Regions from separate parts of the Pseudomonas sp. TE12508 genome, predicted to be linked through region 3. Evidence: predicted binding sites of a transcription regulator. Region 3 holds the regulator's gene; each other region holds the start of a gene.
The links. Region 3 encodes FliA, which starts transcription of late flagellar genes. Its sites were predicted from a motif close to CTAAAGTTTNNNNNNNNNNNGCCGNTAA; they were not measured.
Positions count from the first base shown of each region.

Region 1: ACZ9IM_RS16220 (flagellar protein MotY) is a predicted target of FliA. The motif match lies at 4,356-4,383, and genes of this name have one in related genera.
Region 2: ACZ9IM_RS16015 (methyl-accepting chemotaxis protein) is a predicted target of FliA. The motif match lies at 4,404-4,431, and genes of this name have one in related genera.

Region 1 is NZ_JBWCCN010000011.1:9,555-17,221, reverse strand. Features, by position in the region: gene grxD (Grx4 family monothiol glutaredoxin) at 1-266, shown strand, start outside; gene bfr (bacterioferritin) at 538-1,011, opposite strand; gene ACZ9IM_RS16240 (bacterioferritin-associated ferredoxin) at 1,211-1,429, opposite strand; gene ACZ9IM_RS16235 (peroxiredoxin) at 1,756-2,358, shown strand; gene rnt (ribonuclease T) at 2,569-3,246, opposite strand; gene pyrC (dihydroorotase) at 3,243-4,289, opposite strand; gene ACZ9IM_RS16220 (flagellar protein MotY) at 4,447-5,355, shown strand; gene ACZ9IM_RS16215 (argininosuccinate synthase) at 5,485-6,702, shown strand; gene ACZ9IM_RS16210 (hypothetical protein) at 6,878-7,459, opposite strand.
Region 2 is NZ_JBWCCN010000010.1:205,015-212,681, reverse strand. Features, by position in the region: gene ACZ9IM_RS16030 (alpha/beta fold hydrolase) at 1-948, opposite strand, end outside; gene ACZ9IM_RS16025 (YqaA family protein) at 1,161-1,595, opposite strand; gene ACZ9IM_RS16020 (DUF411 domain-containing protein) at 1,595-2,041, opposite strand; gene ACZ9IM_RS16015 (methyl-accepting chemotaxis protein) at 2,343-4,337, opposite strand; gene ACZ9IM_RS16010 (hypothetical protein) at 4,771-5,301, shown strand; partial or broken gene ACZ9IM_RS16005 (aldo/keto reductase) at 5,351-6,019, opposite strand; partial or broken gene ACZ9IM_RS16000 (LysR substrate-binding domain-containing protein) at 6,014-6,754, shown strand; gene ACZ9IM_RS15995 (GNAT family N-acetyltransferase) at 6,743-7,667, opposite strand, start outside.
Region 3 is NZ_JBWCCN010000002.1:66,590-74,256, forward strand. Features, by position in the region: gene flhA (flagellar biosynthesis protein FlhA) at 1-1,030, shown strand, start outside; gene flhF (flagellar biosynthesis protein FlhF) at 1,042-2,370, shown strand; gene fleN (flagellar synthesis regulator FleN) at 2,487-3,317, shown strand; gene fliA (RNA polymerase sigma factor FliA) at 3,314-4,054, shown strand; gene ACZ9IM_RS02475 (chemotaxis response regulator CheY) at 4,223-4,594, shown strand; gene ACZ9IM_RS02480 (protein phosphatase CheZ) at 4,625-5,413, shown strand; gene ACZ9IM_RS02485 (chemotaxis protein CheA) at 5,468-7,667, shown strand, end outside.

The DNA of each region.
Region 1 (7,667 bases), on a different contig from region 3:
CCCCACAGTGTGGGTTCTCCGCGAAAGCCGCACAGGCTGTAATGGCCTGTGGCGAAAAGTTTGCCTATGTGGACATCCTGCAGAACCCGGAAATCCGCGCCAACCTGCCAAAGTACGCCAACTGGCCAACCTTCCCGCAACTGTGGGTCGGCGGTGAACTGGTTGGTGGTAGCGACATCATGACCGAAATGGCTGCCGACGGTTCGTTGCAAGCGACGATCAAAGCCGCTGTTGAAGCTGCTGCGGCCAACAAGACCGACGCCTGATTCGGTACTTGGAGTGGGCGGTGTGGCGAGGGAGCTTGCTCCCGCTGGGTCGCAAAGCGGCCCCAAAATCCTTACAGTCGATGAAGGTTTTGTGAGTGCTACGCACTCAAGCGGGAGCAAGCTCCCTCGCCACAGGGATCGCCGCCCGCTCGCTCCAACAAGAGCGTGCCTGTGTAAACAATATTCAGGACAAGACCGCGCACACAAAAAAGCCCCGCCTCTATAAAAGAGAGCGGGGCTTTTTATTGCATCGCGATTAGCGGCGTAGCATTTACTCTTCGCCCATCTGCGACTGCAGATAGTTCTCAAGACCGACTTTATCGATCAGGCCCAGTTGGGTTTCCAGCCAGTCGATATGTTCTTCTTCGGATTCAAGAATGTCTTCGAGCAGTTCACGGCTACCGAAGTCGCCGACAGTTTCGCAGTGAGCGATAGCGACTTTCAGATCGGCATGGCCGTCGCGTTCGATCTTCAAGTCACACTCAAGCATTTCCTTGGTGTGTTCGCCGATGTTCAGCTTGCCCAGGTCCTGGACGTTCGGCAGGCCTTCAAGGAACAGGATGCGCTTGATCAGCTTGTCGGCGTGCTTCATCTCGTCGATGGATTCGTGGTACTCGTGCTTGCCGAGCTTGTTCAGGCCCCAATCTTCGTACATGCGTGCATGCAAAAAGTATTGATTGATCGCGACCAGCTCATTGGCAAGGATCTTGTTGAGATGCTGGATGACTGTAATGTCGCCTTTCATGATGGGGTCCTGCCCTGTATTAGCTGTCTATAAGGCAGAGTTTGAGCCGCGTAATTAAGAGTGTCAAACCTAAGTTATTGAAACTTAAATGAAAATTAATCGGAATAAGAATGTTTGTGTTCCGCGTCTAGCGCCTAAGCGGTTGATTTTCAGACATAAAAAAACCGGACATCAAGTCCGGTTCTTTGAAATACGGTAATTATGCGGCGGTAAATTCTGCGGGGTAGGGGATCGACGCCTGGGCCGATTGCAGTTTGCCCAGGGTTTCGCGGACCACTTCCTTGGCAAGGCAGGCGCATTTACCGCATTGGCTGGCAACGCCGGTGGCCTGACGGACTTCCCGGTAGCTGCAGCAACCTTCATAGATTGCATCGCGGATTTGACCGTCGGTGACGCCAGTGCAGAGGCAGACATACATAAGTGAAAACCGTCGCTGGTTGTGACTCAATTGCGATGGATCTTAATGTTAACGAGAATGATTGTCAAAGTGGTTTCTGAAAGGTTTTCATCATAAGGGCATGTGACTGACGAACGGTTTCTTCTCACGTTGTCAGGAGAAAAATATAGCAGCGGTCTTTTTACCTTCCAGGAAAAAAACCATTAAGGCGCTAAGGACAGGTGAAAAACGCGGTGTATGATGGTCGGCCTTTTGCGAAGCAGGTTTGTGTCACAGGGCTGTCGCCACGAGGGTGGCAGGCTGGCATGAACCCTGTTCTTCAACGTTATTACACCAGGAGATATCCAATGAGCGTACTCGTAGGCAAACAAGCCCCTGACTTCACCGTACCGGCCGTACTCGGCAATGGCGAAATCGTAGACAGCTTCACCCTGTCCTCGGCCATCAAAGGCAAATACGGCCTGGTGTTCTTCTACCCACTGGACTTCACCTTCGTTTGCCCGTCCGAGCTGATCGCTCTGGACAACCGCATGTCTGATTTCAAGGCACGCAACGTGGAAGTGGTAGCCGTTTCGATCGACTCGCACTTCACCCACAACGCCTGGCGCAACACCCCGGTCAACAATGGTGGCATCGGCGAAGTTCGCTACACCATGGCGGCCGACCTGAAGCACGAAATCGCCAAGGCCTACGACGTTGAGTCCGAAGGCGGCGTGGCTTTCCGTGGCGCGTTCCTGATCGACGACAAAGGCGTTGTCCGCTCGCAGATCATCAACGACCTGCCGCTGGGCCGTAACATCGAAGAGCTGATCCGTCTGGTCGACGCTCTGCAATTCCACGAAGAGCACGGCGAAGTTTGCCCTGCCAACTGGAAAAAAGGCGACAAAGGCATGACCGCTTCCACCGAAGGTGTTGCGGCTTACCTGACCGAGAACGCTGCTGCGCTGTAAGGCACGTTCGAGGCATAAAAAAACCGGCTGCCAAGGCCGGTTTTTTTATGGGCGGGATAAACCCAGGCTGTTCACTTGTGGCGAGGGAGCTTGCTCCCGCTGGGCAGCGAAGCGGCCCCACTCTCTTTCTGAAAGAATGGGACTGCTGCGCAGTCCGACGGGAGCAAGCTCCCTCGCCACAGGTTTGCGTCTCGAGAGATCAGTGATGGATCAGTCGTTGTAATCTTCCCAGCCGCCCATTTGTTTCCAGCGATTGACGATGCCGCAGAACAGCTCGGCAGTCTTCTCGGTGTCGTAGCGAGCCGAATGAGCCTCGCGACCGTCGAAGTCGATATCGGCTGCCTGACAGGCCTTGGCCAATACGGTTTGACCGTAGGCCAGACCTGCGAGGGTCGCGGTATCGAAGCTGGAAAATGGATGAAACGGGTTACGTTTCATGTCCAGGCGTGCGACAGCGGCGTTGAGGAAGCCCAGATCAAAGCTGCTGTTGTGCCCGACCAGAATCGCCCGTTTGCAGCCGTTGGCTTTCAAGGCCTTGCGGATGCCGCGGAAAATATCAGTCAGGGCTGCTTCTTCACTCACGGCCATGCGCAACGGGTGATCGAGCTTGATCCCGGTGAACTCCAGAGCGGCCGCTTCGATGTTCGCGCCTTCAAATGGCTCGACGCGGAAGAAGTAGGTGTGATCGGGATACACAAAGCCCTTTTCGTCCATGGCGATGGTGGTCGCCGCAATTTCCAGCAGGGCATCGGTGGCCGAATTGAAGCCACCGGTTTCTACGTCGACGACAACCGGCAGGTAACCACGGAATCTGGCAGCCATTGGATGACGAGGACCACCTCCGTTGCCTTGACCGTCCTGTTCGTCGTCGAAATGGTCTTCACTCACGCGTGTTCCTCCAGCAGGCGCCAGCGCAGTTTTTCACCGGCGCGCAGCGGGATTACAGTCAGCTCGCCAAACGGCAGGCTGGTTGGGGCGGTCCACTCATCGCGGACCAGGGTGATGCGATCGGTGTTCACCGGCAGGCCGTAGAAGCGCGGGCCGTTGAGGCTGGCGAAGGCTTCGAGCTTGTCCAGCGCGTTGCGCTGTTCAAAGGCTTCGGCATACATCTCGATTGCGGCATAAGCGGTGTAGCAACCGGCACAGCCGCAAGCCGCTTCTTTGGCGTGCTGGGCATGGGGCGCCGAGTCGGTGCCGAGGAAGAACTTGTCGCTGCCACTGGTGGCGGCGTCGAGCAGGGCTTCCTGGTGAGTATTGCGCTTGAGGATCGGCAGGCAATAGAAGTGCGGCCGAATCCCGCCCACCAGCATGTGGTTGCGGTTGTACAGCAGGTGATGCGCGGTGATGGTAGCGCCGACGTTGGCCGAAGCCTCGTTGACGAACTGCACGGCGTCAGCGGTGGTGATGTGTTCGAACACCACTTTGAGGGTCGGAAAACGCTCGACCACTCGACGCATGTGCTCGTCGATGAAGATTTTTTCGCGATCGAAAACGTCGACATCGCCACGGGTGACTTCACCGTGAACCAACAAGGGCATCCCGACGTCGGCCATGGCCTCGAGTGCAGGGAAAATCTTGTCGATGCTGGTGACGCCAGAGTCCGAGTTGGTGGTCGCGCCGGCCGGGTACAACTTGGCGGCGTGAATGAAACCGCTGGCCTTGGCCTCACGAATTTCTTCGGGCTGGGTGCGGTCGGTCAGGTACAGAACCATCAGCGGTTCGAAACGGCTGCCGGCCGGACGCGCGGCGAGAATCCGCTGGCGATAGCCATTGGCTTCAGCCGCGTTGCGCACCGGTGGTACCAGGTTGGGCATGATAATGGCGCGACCAAAGGTGCGCGCGACATCCGCGACGGTATTGGTCAACACAGCACCATCGCGAAGATGAATATGCCAGTCGTCGGGACGCAGCAGGGTCAGGCGGTCGGACATGAGGGGATTCCAGGCGGGTCGAACTCAGGGGAATGCTACCGGAAAAGACTCTTGCAGGCACTCGCTATCAAGTTTTGCGGCAACCTTCCGATACCCAACAGGTATGCCGTAAATGTGTGTGTCGGTCTTTTTGTTGCACAAGCCAGTGGAGCCTCCCGTGCGCCAGCGTTATTTAGCTTTGCTCAGTGTGTTTGCCAGCCTTCCTGCGATGGCGCTCACTTTCCAGACCCGTCTGGAGAGCATCGAGTGGACGGTCGAAGGTGACAAGTTCGAATGCCGCCTGACTCAACCCATCACCGATTTCGGCTCGGGAGAGTTCGTGCGTCGTGCCGGCGAACAGGCGACATTTCGCTTGAAGGCCTACAACTCGATGATCGGTGGCGGTTCCGCGACCTTGCTGGCGGCCGCTGCGCCATGGCAGCCGGGGCGTGGCGACATCAACCTGGGCTCGGTACGAATCGGCAGTGGCAACGTGCTGTTCAACAGCTCGCAAGTTCAGGCCGGGCGCCTGATCAACGGGTTGATGGACGGTCGCAGCCCGGTGGTTCGACACTCCTCGGGAGACGGTCGAGTGTCTGAAGTCCGTCTGCTGCCGGTCAAATTCAGCAAGGCCTACAGTGACTACCAGGGGTGCGTGGCCAAGTTGCTGCCGCAGAATTTCGAGCAGGTGAAGCAATCCGAAGTCGGCTTTCCGGGGGAGGGCATCGATCTAGACGCCCAAGCCAAGGCCCATTTGCAGGTCATGCTGGAATTCATGAAAGCCGATCCGACGGTCAACCACATTGAGCTCGACGGCCATTCCGACAACAGCGGCAACCGCCTGACCAACCGCGAACTATCACGACGCAGGGCGCTGGCCGTGATGGATTTCTTCAAGGCCAATGGTATCCAGGAATCGCAGATCACCCTGCGTTTTCACGGTGAGCGCTATCCTCTGGCACCGAACAACAATGCCGCCAATCGAGCGAAGAACCGCCGGGTTGCCGTACGTCTTGAACGGGTAGCGCCGACCGAGCAACCGGCGCCTCCAGCCACTGCTTCCGCGGGCAGCGCGAAGACCTCCTGAACCCGCTGAAATCGTCGCTCGCTCGACATAATCTGTCGCTTCGTCGTCATAAGCTGTCGCGCCTCTGTAAATTATTCTGCATGAGCGGTAGACTTGACGGCTTTCCGTAGAACCCCGTGGAGTGATGGCATGGCGGACGTAAACAAGGTCGTTCTGGCGTATTCCGGCGGCCTGGACACTTCGGTGATCCTCAAGTGGCTGCAGGATACTTATAACTGTGAAGTAGTGACCTTCACCGCTGACCTGGGTCAGGGCGAAGAGGTCGAACCGGCCCGCGCCAAGGCACAGGCCATGGGCGTAAAAGAAATCTACATCGACGATCTGCGCGAAGAATTCGTGCGCGATTTCGTGTTCCCGATGTTCCGCGCCAACACCGTTTATGAAGGCGAGTACCTGCTGGGTACTTCCATCGCTCGTCCGTTGATCGCCAAGCGCTTGATCGAAATCGCCAACGAAACCGGCGCTGACGCCATTTCCCACGGCGCGACCGGCAAGGGCAACGACCAGGTTCGTTTCGAACTGGGCGCCTATGCTTTGAAGCCAGGTGTGAAAGTGATCGCTCCGTGGCGCGAATGGGACCTGCTCTCCCGTGAAAAGCTGATGGATTACGCTGAAAAGCACAACATCCCGATCGAGCGTCACGGCAAGAAAAAATCCCCGTACTCGATGGATGCCAACCTGCTGCACATCTCCTATGAAGGCGGCGTGCTGGAAGACACCTGGACCGAGCACGAAGAAGACATGTGGCGTTGGACCGTCTCCCCGGAGAAGGCTCCTGATAAAGCGCAGTACCTGGAACTGACCTACCGCAACGGCGACATCGTCGCACTGGACGGCGTCGAAATGACCCCGGCCACCGTGCTGGCGACCTTGAACCGGATCGGTGGCGAACACGGTATCGGCCGTCTGGACATCGTCGAAAACCGCTACGTCGGCATGAAGTCCCGCGGCTGCTACGAGACCCCGGGCGGCACCATCATGCTGCGCGCTCACCGCGCGATCGAATCGATCACTCTGGACCGCGAAGTGGCTCACCTCAAAGACGAGCTGATGCCTAAATACGCCAGCCTGATCTACACCGGTTACTGGTGGAGCCCTGAGCGTCTGATGCTGCAACAGATGATCGATGCTTCCCAGGCCCACGTGAACGGCGTAGTGCGCCTGAAACTGTACAAGGGCAATGTGATCGTCACCGGCCGCAAGTCCGACGAGTCGTTGTTCGACGCCAACATCGCGACCTTCGAGGAAGATGGCGGCGCCTACAACCAGGCCGACGCGGCGGGCTTCATCAAGCTCAACGCCCTGCGTATGCGTATCGCGGCGAACAAGGGCCGCAAGCTTTTCTGAGGCCTTTGAGTCGGTAATGAATTTGTGGCCTTGTTGATGACAAGGCCACAAATTTGAAAGAGGGGCTGCTGCATATAACGTTTCGCTTTCTTCTTGTTTCCGCTGACCGTTCCTTCTGCTTCCTGTCCTTGATCTGCTTCAAGGGCTGCCTTTCTGATGTGCGACAGTTCAATACCTAGCCCATAATCGTCACGCCCTGTGAGCTCAAATTGTAAGAAATACAGAACGTTGCGCTGTTGCGTTTCTTCATGTGTTTCCAATGTTTGAGCGTGTTTGCCTTCAGCAATTTATCCGAATCGGTACACGTGAGAAATACGATCACTTGTGCGGGATTGTCCGCAGGGTACTGAATGCTCTCCATCAAGGCGCTGAACGCCATTTTTTTGTGTATCCACCGTGCATCGACGATGTGCAGATCCTTTAGGGGGGCAGGCAGGTTTACATGGTGCTGGGTCGAGTTTTCGGGCGCTACGCTGGATGGGCTGTTACTCGGATGATGAACGTTCTCCATGGCTTTTATGAAATGCTTTCCCTTCACAAAATCGGAGGGCGCGTAAAGCGATCGATAGTTGAAGTTGAGAGTAACGAAGAAAAGAAAAAGCAAATAAAAGGGAAAACTGATCAGGAACCACACATAGAGCTCCCTCTCCTCATTGTCGAGAAAGGGTAGGGATACGGCGGCCGATGTTTCAGACAGTGCTGCAAATATGGCAATAATTGTCATGGGGTTGGTGATTCTTTTTTTGAGTTTTATCATATTGTATGCTCATTGAATATTGTCTTTTCTCGATTGGTTTATGGTTGTAATAACTAATATCAGGTTGTTCTGCTGTTGTATTGAACTGTTTTTATTAGCGTGGTGAGGTTGTTATAGTAGCTGTATTGTTGCGGGTTCGGGTATGGCTGTTTAATTGTTTTGATGGCGCTATGTTATTGGTCAAGTGTTACGGTGTGTGAGCTTTTTC
Region 2 (7,667 bases), on a different contig from region 3:
CAGTGTCGACCGGGGAATCAGTTTCGCCACTTGCTTGCCGAGTACGTCGTAATGACCGATTTTCGCCTTGACCTCGGGCGGTGCGATGTTCTTGTTGATGGCCGTGGTGTCGCGGGTGCCAATCAGCAGCAGGGTCGGCACTTTCAGGTCCTTGAACTCGTAGTACACCGGTTGGGTGAAGATCATGTCGTAAATCAGCGCCGAGTTCCAAGCCACCGCTGTTTTTCCTGGCCCTTTGGCCAGGCCCGCGTACATGTTCACCCAACGATCAAACTCCGGCTTCCAGCGGCCGTCGTAATAGGTGTTGCGTTGGTAGTCGTGGATACCCTGCGCCGTGACTTTCAGCTCGCGCTCATACCATTGATCAACCGTGAGATAGGGCACGCCAAGGGCTTTCCAGTCCTCCAGGCCGATTGGATTGACCAGGGCCAACTGTTCGACTTGATCGGGGTATTGCAACGCATAGCGGGTCGCGAGCATGCCGCCGGTGGAGTGGCCGAGCAGGGTGGCCTTCTGGATGCCCAGGGTTTTGAGCAGTTGCTGGGTGTTGGCTGCCAGTTGCTGGAAACTGTATTGATAGTGGTCCGGTTTGCTGGAGGTGCAAAAACCGATCTGGTCCGGCGCGATGACCCGGTAACCGGCCTCGCTCAGCGCCTTGATCGAGCTGTCCCAGGTCGCGCCGCAGAAGTTTTTGCCGTGCATCAGCACCACGCTGCGTCCATTGACCTTGCCTTGGGCGGCAACGTCCATGTAACCCATCTGCAGGGGTTTGCCTTGGGACTCAAAGTCGAAGTACTTGATCGTGTAGGGGTAATCGAAGCCCTGAAGTTGCGGGCCGTATTCCGGCGTTTCGGCCTGGTTCTGGTTCTGGTTCTGGGCGTGAGCGAGAACGGGCAGAGCCGCTGTCAGCAGCAGGCCGGGTAACCAGCGGGAGAGGATGGGCGACATGGGTAAAGCTCCACAGGAAATCCGCCGATGCTGGACCGGCATGATTAGGGTGACATTAAACATAGGTCATGGCCGCAATGCCGAGCGAAATCCATGTGGGAGCGGGCTTGCTCGCGAAGGTGGTGTGCCAGACAACATTAATGTCGACTGACACTCCCTCTTCGCGAGCAAGCCCGCTCCCACAGGTTCCGCGCCGCCATGGCCCTGATCATTCAACCCATCCATCCCAGCGTAGCCACGGCCAACACACCATAGCGGGCGCCCTTGGCGAGTGTCACGATCACCAGGAAACGCCCCAGCGGTTCGCGCATGACGCCAGCCACCAGCGTCAGTGGATCGCCGATGATGGGCACCCAACTGAGTAGCAACGACCAATGGCCATAACGCTGGTAGTGCTTTTGGGCTTGCTCGAGATGGCGAGGGCTGACCGGAAACCAGCGCCGCTCGCGAAACCGCTCGATGCCGCGCCCCAGCCACCAGTTCAGTAACGAGCCCAGCACATTGCCCAGCGTAGCGACTGCCAACAACGACCAGAGCCAATCCTGATTGCTGAGCAACAACCCCACCAGCACTGCTTCGGATTGCAGTGGCAGCAGCGTCGCGGCACCGAACGCCGCGAGAAACAGCCCGATGTAGGCGCCGAACATCAATGGGCGGGGTAGTCCGCCACCACCACGTCAGTGCCGTCCTTTTTCAAACCGATCACTTGATAGGCATCACTCATGCCGTCCATTTCCATGCCGGGCGAGCCCATGGGCATGCCGGGTGCGGCAACCCCCAACAAATCGTCACGCTTGCTCAAGGCCAGTACTTGATCGGCCGGCACGTGGCCTTCGACGAATTTGCCGTTGATAAGGCCGGTGTGACACGACGCGAGCCGAGGTGGCACACCGTGTTGTTGCTTGAATTGGCTCATGTCGGCTTCAACATGGTCTGCGACCTTAAAACCGTTGGCTTCCAGATGGCTGACCCATTTTTTGCAGCAACCGCAGTTGGCATCGCGATGAACTTCGATGGGAATCAGCTCAGCAGCCTGGGCCAGGGAAGAGATGAAAAGGGCGCTCAGGGCGGCCAGACGCAGGTGGGTTCGCATGGGGATCTCGTCTCGGGTTGTGGCCAAAAAGATGCATTTTGACCATTTTCTCTCGCGAAGAGGAGGCGGATTGTTTCGAAGTAATACAGCATGAGTAACGCATTGTGGCGAGGGAGCTTGCTTGCGCTTGGCTGCGAAGCAGTCGCAAAACCAGACGCTCGTATTCGATCCGGATCCCCACGTTGGCAGATTCGGGGCCGCTGCGCCCCAGCGGGAGCAAGCTCCCTCGCCACAGGTACGATGTTTCTCTGGCTGGCATCAGGGCAAGCCCCTCACCGAAGGGCATGCCTTGCTTTTGCGATCAACGAACCTTGAAACGCCCCATGATCGTGCTCACCCGGTTATTGGCTTCCAGCAGTTGCTGAGTGTTGAGCTCACTGGCCTGGCCGCTTTTCACCAGCTCATCGACCATATGGCGGATCTGCACCATGCTGCGATTGATCTCTTCGGTCACGGCGCTTTGCTGCTCGGCGGCGGTGGCGATCTGGGTACTCAGACTGTTGATGTGGCTGACGGAGCCGGCCATTTCATCCAGGCCGGAGTTGACCCGGGCCGTGGCGTCGGCAGCCGACTGACAGCTGACCTGGGTGTTTTCCATGGCGCTGACCGACGAACTCACGCCTTGGGTCAGGCGGGTTAGCATTTCGTTGATTTCCGAAGTGCTGGCCTGGGTGCGGGCGGCGAGGGCGCGGACTTCGTCGGCGACCACCGCGAACCCGCGGCCTTGCTCACCGGCCCGGGCTGCTTCGATCGCGGCGTTCAGTGCCAGCAAATTGGTTTGCCCGGCGATGGCGCCAATCACCCCGAGAATTTCGGTGATGCGTTGGGCGTCCTGTTGCATGTTTTCGACTTTATGGGTGGCACTTGCTACTTCATCGATCAACGCCACCACACTGCTCGACGCTTCGCCGACCACCACGCGGGAGCGATCCGCGTGCTCGTTGGCGCGTTGCGTGAAAGCGGCGGTTTCGGCGGCGTTCTGCGCGACGCTGTCGGCGGTCGAACTCATCTCGGTAATGGCGGTGACGGTCTGATCGGTTTCCGAAGCATGACGCACCAGAATCTGGCTGGTGTGAGCGGAAGTCCGTTGCAGATTCTCCAGGCTCGACGCCATTGCGCCCGTCGCCTGAGTAACTTCGCCGATCATATTCTGCAAGTAGGCGATAAAGGTGTTGACCGAATGACCGATGGCGCCGAGTTCGTCTTCGGCGCGGATGGTGATGCGCTTGGTCAGGTCGGCATCACCCGTGGACAAGGCGTCGATATTGGCTTTCAGGGCTTTCATGCGCTGGATCAGTTGGCGGATGGCATAGACCTGCAGCAACACCAGCAGAATCACCATCGGAATCTGCAACAGGCTCAACGTGTTGAGCACATCGTCACGCTGGGCCGTGATCAGTGTGGTCGGCAGGGCGGTGGCGAGGAACCACGGCGTACCTTCGATCGGGCGCATGAAGAAGGTGCTGGTTTCGCCGTTGTTATCGAACTCGACCCGTTGCAGCGATTGGTCCCGCTGTGCCAGCCCGGCCTTGACCTGAGCGGCAAACGGCGACTGGCCGGCCAGTTCAGCGATGTTTTTCAATACGATCGGCCCGCTGATTCGCGAGCTGTTGCTGATGATCTTGCCATCGGCCTCGACGATCAGCATCTCGGCACCCAGGTCTTTTTCCTTGCGCGCCACCAAGTCATTGAAGAAGCCTAGTGTCACGTCAATGGTCGAGACACCGTACGCCGCGCCATTTTTCTGAATGGCCATGGCGCAGTTGGTGCGCGGTTCGGCGCTGGCGTCATCTTTATAGGCGGCGGCCCAGGCACATTGGCCGCGCGGAGTCTGCATACCGCCCTTGTACCAGGTCTGGTCGTAATAGTTGGGCGCGGCGTCGCTGTTCCAGAACGTATTGACCGCCAGTTTTCCCGAGGCATCGCGGTGCCAGAAGGTGCTGAACTTATTGCGCCCGGCTTCGCGCTGACCGGGCAATGGCCAGATCCCGCCACCGAAGACTTTCAGTTCACCGTACTGATCAACCAGGCCCGGCAGGACCGTGTCGATGGCGGCGCTGTCGAGCAGGGGAATGGTTTGAGTGATGCTGCGCTGCTGGGCTTGCACCTTGTTCAGTTCACCCTGGATCTGCTCGGCCACTTCGGCGATGCGATTGAGGGCTACCTGTTCTTCGGTATGACGCAGTTTTGGCGCGACCAGCTGACTGATGCCAACCACGGTCAGGACGGATAAAAGCAGGATGAACAGGACCAGAAACAGCGTGTAGCGAGCCTGAATGGTACGAAATGCGGGCATGGGACCGGTCCTTGCGCAGCGTTTTTATTATGGGGGTGTGGGTTTGAAAATCGGGGCATCGAAAGGGTATCGGCTCACGAATGTCGAGCTTTAGGTACGATCGTGCAAGATTTGCCTGGGGTGACGAACGGCGGGAAGGGACGTGTCCATATCGATACAAACAAACTAACCAAGACGTGCATAAGGGCTTGATTAGTTATCTGCGCCAATATCGAAAAGTTCGTATTGGCCAATGAAACAAGGGGCTTTTTGGTATGTGTCGTAAATGTACAAGAATTGTAAAAAGCGGAAATATTTGTTGGTGACGCTGAAGCGTGCATCGATACTCGCCCGCACTTAACTCGGATAAACAAGGAACTTTTATGGTCGCCTCACAAGGACGTCTGTGTGTTTTGGATGATCGGCATCCCGTCACGCAGTCGGGAGCCCGGTCATGACAATCGGCTATACAGGCGCATGGACGAGCAAGGCAGGTTTACTGGTCAAGGATACCGGCAGCGGCAAGCCTGTTACCCACAGCGCCAGGGTCAAGCAGATGCTGGCATTGGTGGGAAGCAATCCCAATGCGCTGAATACGGCGAAAATGGATGAACAGAAACTGCACAGGAACATCAAGGGCTTCGATCCGGAAAATGTATCCGCCAAGCAACTGGGCAATCTCAGTGCCTTCTTGAGAGGCAAAGGCCTGATTTCCGATATTACTTCGATGACCTTGCTTAATGCCGGTGACAAGTTTGATCGTTTTGGCGTACAGAAAGACCCGGATGCGAAGTTCAATGCGCTGGAGTATTTCGCCACGCAACTGGACACCATTCAGAACAACAGTATCAAGGGTGACAAGTACGCCGTTGGCCTGATCCCTGAATACAAGACGGCGATCTACGTACTGCAGAACTTGCAAGCTTACGGCAAGGGCAACGGTACGACGGTTCCTAATGACAAGGGCGTTAACGCCAAGGCGTGATGTTTGGCAGCGCTGGCCCGCTCTAACCATCGAACGGGCCGGGCACCTGTTATCGGTCAAGCAACTTCATGACTTCTTCCGGATAACGCAGCCCTGCCGTGGCATTGGCCGGGAATATCGCTTCCAGGGCCTGCAACTCTTCGCGGCTCAGCTTCACGTCCAGCGCGGCCACATTTTCTTCCAGGTATTTACGCTGTTTGGTGCCTGGAATCGGGATCAGGTAATCCCCTTGGGCCAAGACCCACGCCAACGCCAGTTGTCCCGCCGTCACACCTTTGTCAGTGGCCAGGGTCTGCACTTGCTGCACCAGCAACAGGTTTTTAGCGAAGTTTTCCCCTTGAAAGCGTGGACTGAAGCGACGGTAGTCGTCGGCTGCGAAATCATCCGGACTTCTTAGAGCACCGGTCAAAAAGCCCCGGCCCAACGGACTGTAAGGCACAAAAGCAACACCCAGACGCTGGCAAGCTGCCAGGCAGCCGTTCTCCTCTTGGTCGCGGCTCCATAGCGAGTATTCACTTTGCAGTGCGCTGATCGGGTGAACCTTGTTCGCTCGCTCCAGCGTGGCGGCCGATGCTTCACTCAATCCCAGGTAACGCACCTTGCCGGCCTTCACCAGTTCTGCCATGGCGCCGACGGTTTCCTCGATGGCCACCTGCGGATCGATGCGGTGCTGGTAATACAAATCCAGGGTCTCCACACCAAGACGTTTGAGGCCGCCTATTACCCGCGTTGCGTGCGGCTGCTGGCGGATCTGGAGGAAACCGAAGCGGTGTTTTCCGCTGCTCGCCAAAACCCCAAAGGTCTGCTGCGAGTGGATATGCCTGCGGGAGTGGGACGTTTGATCGTGATTCCGGCATTGCCGCAATTCACTGCCCGGTATCCCTTGATCGAACTGGAAATCGGGTTGAATGACCGGCCAGTGGATCTGATCCGCGAAGGTGTCGATTGCGTGTTGCGGGGTGGCTCGGCCCAGGACGATTCTCTGGTGGCAAGGCCGCTGGTCATGATGGACCAGGTCACCTGCGCGAGCCCGCAATATTTGCAACGTCACGGAACGCCTCAGTGTCTGGCCGATCTCGACGGCCACCAGATGGTGGAGTATTTCTCCAGCAGCACCAGCAAGCGTTACGGGCTGGAGTTTGTGGTTGATGGTCAGGTGCAGCCGATCGATCTGCCCAAACAGGTTTCGGTCAACAGCGCCGATGGATATCTCGCCGCTTGCGAAGCGGGCTATGGTCTGGTCCAGACCCCGTATTATCACGTCGCCCGACAACTGGACGAAGGCCGTTTGTGTGAAGTGCTAAAGGCAGTGCCGCCACCGGCGTTTCCGTTGACGGCGCTCTATCCACCGCACCGCCAGTTGTCTCGACGGGTGAGGGTGTTTGTCGATTGGCTGGTGGAGCTTTGCGCGCAGCCGAGCGGTGACTTTTATAGAAAACACTCAAGCGGCTGAGCGGGAACCGATACGGGCGTTGACGTACCGGTGGGGTCTCGTGGCATTTGCGTTTTGCTGTAAGTCGTCATGCAATCGTTGCATGTGCGCGCAGTGCAGGTTGAGGGGGCGAGACTGGACGCCTCGATGAAACAGGGCGAACCAGCCATTATCATCTGGCGTGGGCATCAAGCCGGTGAAGGCGAAGCCCAGAGCCGAAAAACTCAGCATGTCCCGGGCAAAGTGCCGGGACAGTTCCAGCCGTGCCGAGATCAGCCAGTGCAGGGGTAATTGGCTGATCTGCTCAAGCAAACGTCTGTTCAAACGCTGAATGACAATGTCGAACCGATGCTGATGTTGTTTGATTTGCAACGGCATCGCGGGTCGTGACGCCTTGTCCTGGCAGGTTCCGAACACCGAGCACAGGTGCTGCATGAATGCTCGGCAGCTTTCAGGCCAGGGGATATCGGGGAGCGGGCGCGTGTGTCCTTCGATCATGTGACTGCCCATCACGATGGTTTCCGGGAGCGATTCACCGAATGGCGAAGGGACGTAATCGGGAAGCAGTCCAGTGCTGTGAAAACCGATATTCTCTGCCATGCGTTGAGTGTAGGGATGGTGGGTCACTTGCTTGATCGATACGCTCCGGATCCCCAGAGAACCCGACAACATCAATAACTCTCGGCTCAGGCGCGTCGCGATATGCTGTCCCTGGGCGACGGGATGCACCACGCTGAGGGCCAGTTCCGCGGTATTCGAAGCCGTGTCGTGGCACAACGCGGCATGCCCGAGTACGCGAGCGTCATCCACGGCCAGCATGGATTGCCAACGGCCTTCGGTGTTGTGCTGACTGATCATGTCCGGCAGGTAAACATCCGGCTGAGCGTAAAGATCGCCGTAGACCTCTCGAAACAACCGGCTCAGGGCATCTGCG
Region 3 (7,667 bases):
GCCGATCGACATGATCGGCCTGGAAGTCGGCTACCGCCTGATCCCGCTGGTGGATCGCAACCAGGGTGGTCAGTTGCTGGCACGGATCAAGGGTGTGCGTAAAAAGCTGTCCCAGGACCTGGGCTTTCTGATGCCGACTGTGCATATCCGTGACAACCTCGACCTGGCGCCGAGCGCCTACCGCCTGACCCTGATGGGCGTGATCCTGGCCGAGGCCGAGATTTACCCGGACCGCGAACTGGCGATCAACCCGGGGCAGGTCTACGGCACGCTCAACGGCATTACCGCCAAAGATCCGGCTTTTGGTCTGGAGGCGGTCTGGATCGAAATCAGCCAGCGTGCCCAGGCGCAATCCCTCGGCTACACCGTGGTCGATGCCAGTACAGTCGTGGCAACCCACTTGAACCAGATTTTGTACAAGCACTCCAGCGAGCTGATCGGCCACGAAGAAGTCCAGCAACTCATGCAATTGCTGGCCAAAAGCTCACCGAAACTGGCTGAGGAGCTGGTGCCGGGGGTGGTTTCGCTGTCGCAGTTGCTCAAGGTCTTGCAAGCATTGCTGGCCGAACAGGTGCCGGTACGGGACATTCGCAGCATCGCCGAAGCCATCGCGAATAACGCCGCCAAGAGTCAAGATACTGCCGCTTTGGTGGCCGCGGTGCGCGTCGGCGTATCCCGCGCAATCGTGCAAAGCATTGTAGGCACTGAGTCGCAGCTGCCTGTGATCACCTTGGAGCCAAGGTTGGAACAAATATTGCTCAATAGTCTTCAGAAGGCAGGACAAGGCTCGGAAGAGGGCGTTCTGCTGGAGCCAAGCATGGCAGAGAAACTGCAACGTTCGTTGATCGAAGCGGCGCAGCGTCAGGAAATGCAAGGTCAACCGGTGATTCTGCTGGTGGCCGGTCCGGTTCGCGCGATGCTCTCGCGATTCGGCCGACTGGCAGTCCCGGGTTTGCATGTGTTGGCTTACCAGGAAATCCCTGACAACAAGCAAGTGACCATCGTTGCGACAGTAGGGCCCAACGGCTGAGGTAGTGGTTTATGCAAGTTAAGCGTTTTTTCGCCGCCGATATGCGTCAGGCCATGAAACTGGTTCGTGATGAGCTGGGCGCTGATGCCGCCATCATTGGCAATCGCCGGATCGCCGGCGGTGTCGAGCTGACGGCTGCCCTGGATTACAAATTGTCGGCGCTGGCCCCGCGTGTTCCGAACATGGAGCTCGAGGACGAGCTGCGCAAGACCCAGTCGCGGATCGTCACCGCCCAGGCCGAATTGAGCCTGCGTGGCGATGGCGAGAGCGACAACAGCACCAATCGCCAATTGTTCGCCGGCCTGCCGCTGACCGCCGCCGAGCCACTGATCGAACCGACTTACGCTGAACCTCGTCGTGCTGCACCAGCCCCTGCGCCAGCCTCCGGCGGAGTTGACCCGCGAGCCTTCGATTCGATGCGTTTCGAGCTCAACAGTTTGCGTGAACTGATGGAAGTGCAACTTGGCTCGCTGGCCTGGAATCAGCTGCAAGGCAGCCGTCCGGCCCAGGCTAACCTCTGGCGTCGCCTGCAACGCATCGGTCTGTCCGGCCCGTTGTCGCGCGATTTGCTGGCACTGATCACCGATATTGAAGAACCCCGTCAGGCCTGGCGCATGTTGCTCGCGCACCTGGCGCGGATGATCGCCACGCCGGAAGTCGAGCCACTGGAAGAGGGTGGTGTGATTGCCATGGTTGGCCCGGCAGGCATGGGCAAGACCACCACGCTGGCCAAGCTCGCAGCGCGTTATGTGCTCAAGTACGGCGCGCAAAACATCGCGCTGGTGAGCATGGACAGCTATCGCATCGGCGCTCAGGAACAGCTCAAGACCCTGGGCCGCATCCTCAACGTGTCGGTCACCCATGTCGACCCGGGTCAATCGCTGGTGCAGGCGCTGGAACCTTTGCTGCGCAAACGCGTGGTGCTGATCGATACCGCCGGCCTTCAGGCCAGCGACCCGGCATTGCGCATGCAGCTCGAAAGCCTGGCTGGACGTGGCATCAAATCAAAAAATTATCTGGTCTTGGCAACCACCAGCCAGAAACAGGTTCTAACTGCCGCTTATCACAGTTACAAACGTTGCGGCCTCGCCGGCTGCATCCTGACTAAACTGGATGAAACGGCAAGTCTGGGCGAGGTGTTGAGCCTGGCTATCAGCCATGAGTTGCCGGTGGCTTACCTGACCGATGGTCCGCGGATTCCGGATGATTTGCATCTGCCGCGTCGTCATCAGTTGGTCAGCCGCGCCGTTAGCGTGCAAATGCAGGAAGAACCCAGCGAAGAAGCCATGGCTGACATGTTCGCTGATATTTACCACAGTCCGACCAAGCAGGTTGGCTGAGGTACTAATGAACAGTTTTTGTACCTACATCGATGGTCTGCCATGCATTGTTCCGTTGATGAACGCGCAGCCAGTAATGTGGCCTCCGTCTAAGTAAGACAAGGTAAAGAAATAACATGGGCAGCATGCATCCCGTACAGGTGATCGCGGTGACCGGCGGCAAAGGTGGCGTCGGGAAGACTAACGTGTCAGTGAACTTGTCCCTGGCTCTAGCTGAGCTCGGCCGGCGCGTCATGCTGCTGGATGCCGATCTGGGACTGGCGAACGTCGACGTCCTGCTGGGACTGACACCCAAACGCACCTTGGCCGACGTGATCGAAGGCCGCTGTGAGCTGCGCGACGTACTGTTGCAAGGGCCCGGCGGCATCCGCATCGTCCCGGCGGCGTCCGGCACCCAGAGCATGGTTCATTTGAGCCCGGCCCAGCATGCCGGCCTGATCCAGGCCTTCAGCGACATCGGCGACAACCTCGACGTATTGGTGATCGACACCGCTGCGGGTATTGGTGACTCGGTAGTCAGTTTCGTTCGCGCAGCCCAGGAAGTGCTGCTGGTGGTGTGCGATGAGCCGACCTCGATTACCGACGCCTACGCGCTGATCAAATTGCTGAATCGCGACTACGGCATGAACCGCTTCCGCGTCCTGGCCAACATGGCGCAGAGCCCGCAGGAAGGCCGCAATCTGTTCGCCAAGTTGACCAAGGTCACGGATCGTTTCCTCGACGTCGCCTTACAATACGTCGGTGCCGTGCCTTACGACGAAAGCGTGCGCAAGGCCGTGCAGAAGCAGCGTGCTGTCTACGAAGCCTTCCCGCGTTCCAAGTGCGCCCTGGCGTTCAAGGCCATTGCGCAGAAGGTCGATACCTGGCCACTGCCGGCCAACCCGCGCGGGCACCTGGAGTTTTTCGTCGAGCGCCTCGTGCAACAGACCGCAGGACCCGTCCTATGACAGCCAGTGGTTACAACCTCTACAAGAAGTCGGCACGTGACGCGCAGTACGAGCTGATCGAGCGTTACGCGCCACTGGTCAAACGCATTGCCTATCACTTGCTGGCGCGTTTGCCGGCCAGTGTCCAGGTCGAAGACCTGATCCAGGCCGGGATGATCGGCCTGCTTGAAGTATCAACCAAATACGACGCCAGCAAAGGCGCGAGCTTCGAGACGTACGCGGGCATTCGAATCCGCGGCGCGATGCTCGATGAAGTGCGCAAGGGGGACTGGGCGCCACGTTCGGTTCACCGCAATACCCGCATGGTCAGCGACGCAATTCGCTCGATTGAAGCTAAAACCGGCCGTGACGCTAAAGATCACGAAGTTGCGGCCGAACTCCAATTGAGTCTTGACGATTATTACGGGATTTTGAACGACACCCTCGGTAGCCGGTTATTCAGTTTCGACGATCTGTTGCAGGACGGCGAACACGAAGGGCTGCACGAGGATGGCGCCAGTGCTCATCTCGAGCCGTCGCGCGATCTGGAAGATGAACGCTTCCAGGCAGCGCTGGCGGACGCGATTGCCAATTTGCCGGAGCGTGAGCGACTGGTGTTGGCGCTGTACTACGACGAAGAGTTGAATCTCAAGGAAATCGGTGAGGTCCTGGGGGTCAGCGAATCGCGGGTCAGCCAGTTACACAGCCAGTGCGCGGCCCGTTTGCGGGGGCGTTTGGGGGAGTGGCGAGCGCGCTGACAGGCAGTGTGGGGACACTGCGAACGAGGTGGGTACGGCATTTTGCTGCATCGGCCACGGCCCGTTGTAATCCATACAACTGTTGAGTGTTACGCCGAATTGATTGAACGGCGCGTTCAGGTGCTGCGCGCGTTTTAAGACTGCTTGGAGGTCGAATTGGACAAGAATATGAAAATCCTCATCGTTGATGACTTCTCAACGATGCGGCGGATCATAAAAAACCTGTTGCGTGACCTTGGGTTCACCAACACGGTCGAGGCGGATGACGGTATTACCGCGATTCCGGTCCTCAACAGCGGGAGCATCGACTTTCTGGTAACGGACTGGAACATGCCCGGCATGACCGGTATTGATCTGCTGCGCCACGTGCGTGCCGATGAAAAACTCAAACACCTGCCGGTGTTGATGGTCACGGCCGAAGCCAAGCGCGAGCAAATCATCGAAGCCGCTCAGGCGGGCGTGAACGGCTATGTGGTCAAGCCATTCACGGCTCAAGCGTTGAAAGACAAGATTGAAAAGATCTTCGAACGCATCGGTTGATGTGCAAAGCCAGTCCGTCACGGGGGAGCTATGGAGCATAACGAATCTTCACAGGGCGATTTTGAGTCGACCCTGAAAAAACACGCGGTCGAACTGGTCGAAAGCCTTGAAAAAGGCAGGTTCGGCGACGCTGTGCAACTGATCCATGAGCTCAACCAGACCCGTGACCGCGGCCTGTATCAGGAAGTGGGCAAGCTCACCCGCGAGCTGCATAGCGCGATCGTCAATTTCCAGATTGACCCGCACATGCCGCAAGCCGAGGAAGTGTCTCAGATCACGGATGCCACCGAGCGCCTGGGTTATGTGGTCAAGCTGACCGAGGCCGCGGCCAACCGCACCATGGACCTGGTGGAAAACGCCACGCCGCTGATCAACAGCCTGAGCGACGAAGCTCAGGCGCTGAGCACGGATTGGGGACGGTTCATGCGTCGCGAAGTCGGGGCCGAAGAGTTCCGCGAGCTGGCCCGGCGGGTCGACGGTTTCCTGACCCGCAGCAGTGAAGACAACCGCGTCGTGTCGAGCAACCTCAACGACATTCTGCTGGCCCAGGATTACCAGGACCTCACCGGTCAGGTGATCAAGCGCGTGACCCAGTTGGTCACCGAAGTTGAAAGCAACCTGCTCAAGCTCGTGCTCATGGCCAGTCAGGTCGACCGCTTTGCGGGCATCGAACATGACCGTGAAGCGATGCTGGCTGAAAAAGATCCGCAAAAACATCTCTCTCAGGGTGAAGGTCCGCAGATTCATGCCGATAAAAGAGAAGACGTTGTGTCCGGTCAGGACGATGTGGACGATTTGTTATCCAGCCTAGGATTCTAGAGTTTTAGCATTTTAGGTTTTTTAGGTTTTTAGACCTCAGGAGCACCCCCCTTAATGAGCTTCGGCGCCGATGAAGAGATCCTTCAGGATTTCCTGGTTGAGGCCGGCGAGATTCTAGAGCAACTGTCCGAACAGCTGGTCGAGCTTGAAAGCCGACCGGATGATGCGGATTTGCTCAATGCAATTTTTCGCGGTTTTCACACTGTAAAAGGGGGCGCCGGCTTCCTCCAGCTCAACGAGCTGGTGGAGTGCTGTCACATCGCCGAGAACGTGTTCGACATCCTGCGCAAGGGTGAACGACGCGTCGACTCGGAACTGATGGACGTGGTTCTCGAGGCACTGGACGCGGTGAACGGCATGTTCAGCGAAGTCCGCGAACGCAGCCCGATCACGGCTGCCACGCCTGAGTTGCTTGCCGCGTTGGCCCGTCTGGCCGAGCCGCAAACCGCCGATGAGTCGGCACCGGTCGCCGAGGTGGTGGAAGAACCTGCCGCTGAAGAATCGGGCGACATCACGGATAACGAATTCGAACAACTGCTGGACTCGCTGAATGCCGTCAAGGCTCAAGCCGAGGCTCCAGCGGCTGCGCCAGTGCCGACCAGCGATGCCTCGGCCAGCGACGAAATCACCGATGCCGAGTTCGAGTCGTTGCTCGATCAATTGCACGGCAAAGGCCAGTTCGCCCCCGATGCAGTGGTTGCGGCGCCCACCGCACCGGCGGCCCCGAAAGCGCCAGGCGACAGCTCCGATATTACCGACGACGAGTTCGAAGCACTGCTCGATCAGTTGCACGGCAAAGGCAACTTTGCGGTCGATGCATTGGAGTCGGCGATTGCTTCGGCTCCGGCGCCGGCTGCGCCAACCGCTAAAGCGGCCGGCGACGATCTGATCTCCGATCACGAGTTCGAATCACTGCTCGACGAATTGCATGGCAAAGGCAAGTTTACCGAGGTTGGCACTGGCGCAGTGGTTTCTGCTCCTGTCGCCAAGGCGCCAGCACCGGTTGCGAAACCTGTGGCCAAAGCGCCCGAGCCAAAAGCCGAAGCGCCGAAACCGGCCGCCGCTGCTGCACCGGCACCTGCTCGTGCCCCGGCCGCACCGCCACCGGAAAAACCGGCCAGCGAAGCCGAGACCACCGTGCGGGTCGATACCGCGCGTCTCGACGAGATCATGAACATGGTCGGCGAGCTGGTACTGGTGCGTAACCGCCTGGTCCGCTTGGGCCTCAACAGTGGCGACGAAGCCATGTCCAAGGCCGTGTCGAACCTCGACGTGGTCACGGCCGACCTGCAAACCGCGGTCATGAAGACCCGGATGCAGCCGATCAAGAAAGTCTTCGGGCGCTTCCCGCGTCTGGTTCGCGACCTGGCTCGCCAGCTCAAGAAAGAGATCAACCTGGAGCTGGTCGGCGAAGAAACCGACCTCGACAAGAACCTCGTCGAAGCCCTGGCCGACCCGCTGGTCCACTTGGTGCGCAACTCGGTCGACCACGGTATCGAAGAGCCGGCTGAGCGCGAAGCGATGGGCAAGCCTCGCAGCGGCAAGGTGATTCTGTCCGCTGAACAGGAAGGTGACCACATCCTGCTGTCCATCTCCGATGATGGTAAAGGCATGGACGCCGATGTCCTGCGCGGTATCGCCGTGAAGAAAGGCCTGATGGACAAGGATGCGGCGGACCGTCTCAGCGAGACCGATTGCTTCAACCTGATCTTCGCGCCGGGGTTCTCGACCAAGACCGAGATTTCCGACGTCTCCGGGCGCGGCGTGGGCATGGACGTGGTGAAAACCAAGATCGCCCAGCTCAACGGCACCATCAATATCTACTCGACCAAGGGCAAGGGCTCGAAGATCGTCATCAAGGTCCCGTTGACCCTGGCGATCATGCCGACGCTGATGGTCATGCTCGGCAACCAGGCGTTCGCGTTCCCGCTGGTGAACGTCAACGAGATCTTCCACCTCGACCTGTCGCGCACCAACGTGGTGGACGGCCAGGAAGTGGTGATCGTGCGGGACAAGGCGCTGCCGCTGTTCTACCTCAAGCGCTGGCTGGTCAGCTCCGCCGCTCACGAAGAGCAGCGCGAAGGCCATGTGGTGATCCTTTCGGTGGGCACTCAGCGGATCGGCTTCGTCGTCGATCAACTGGTGGGCCAGGAAGAAGTGGTCATCAAGCCATTGGGCAAAATGCTCCAGGGAACCCCGGGCATGTCCGGCGCCACCATTACCGGTGACGGCCGCATTGCGCTGATTCTCGATG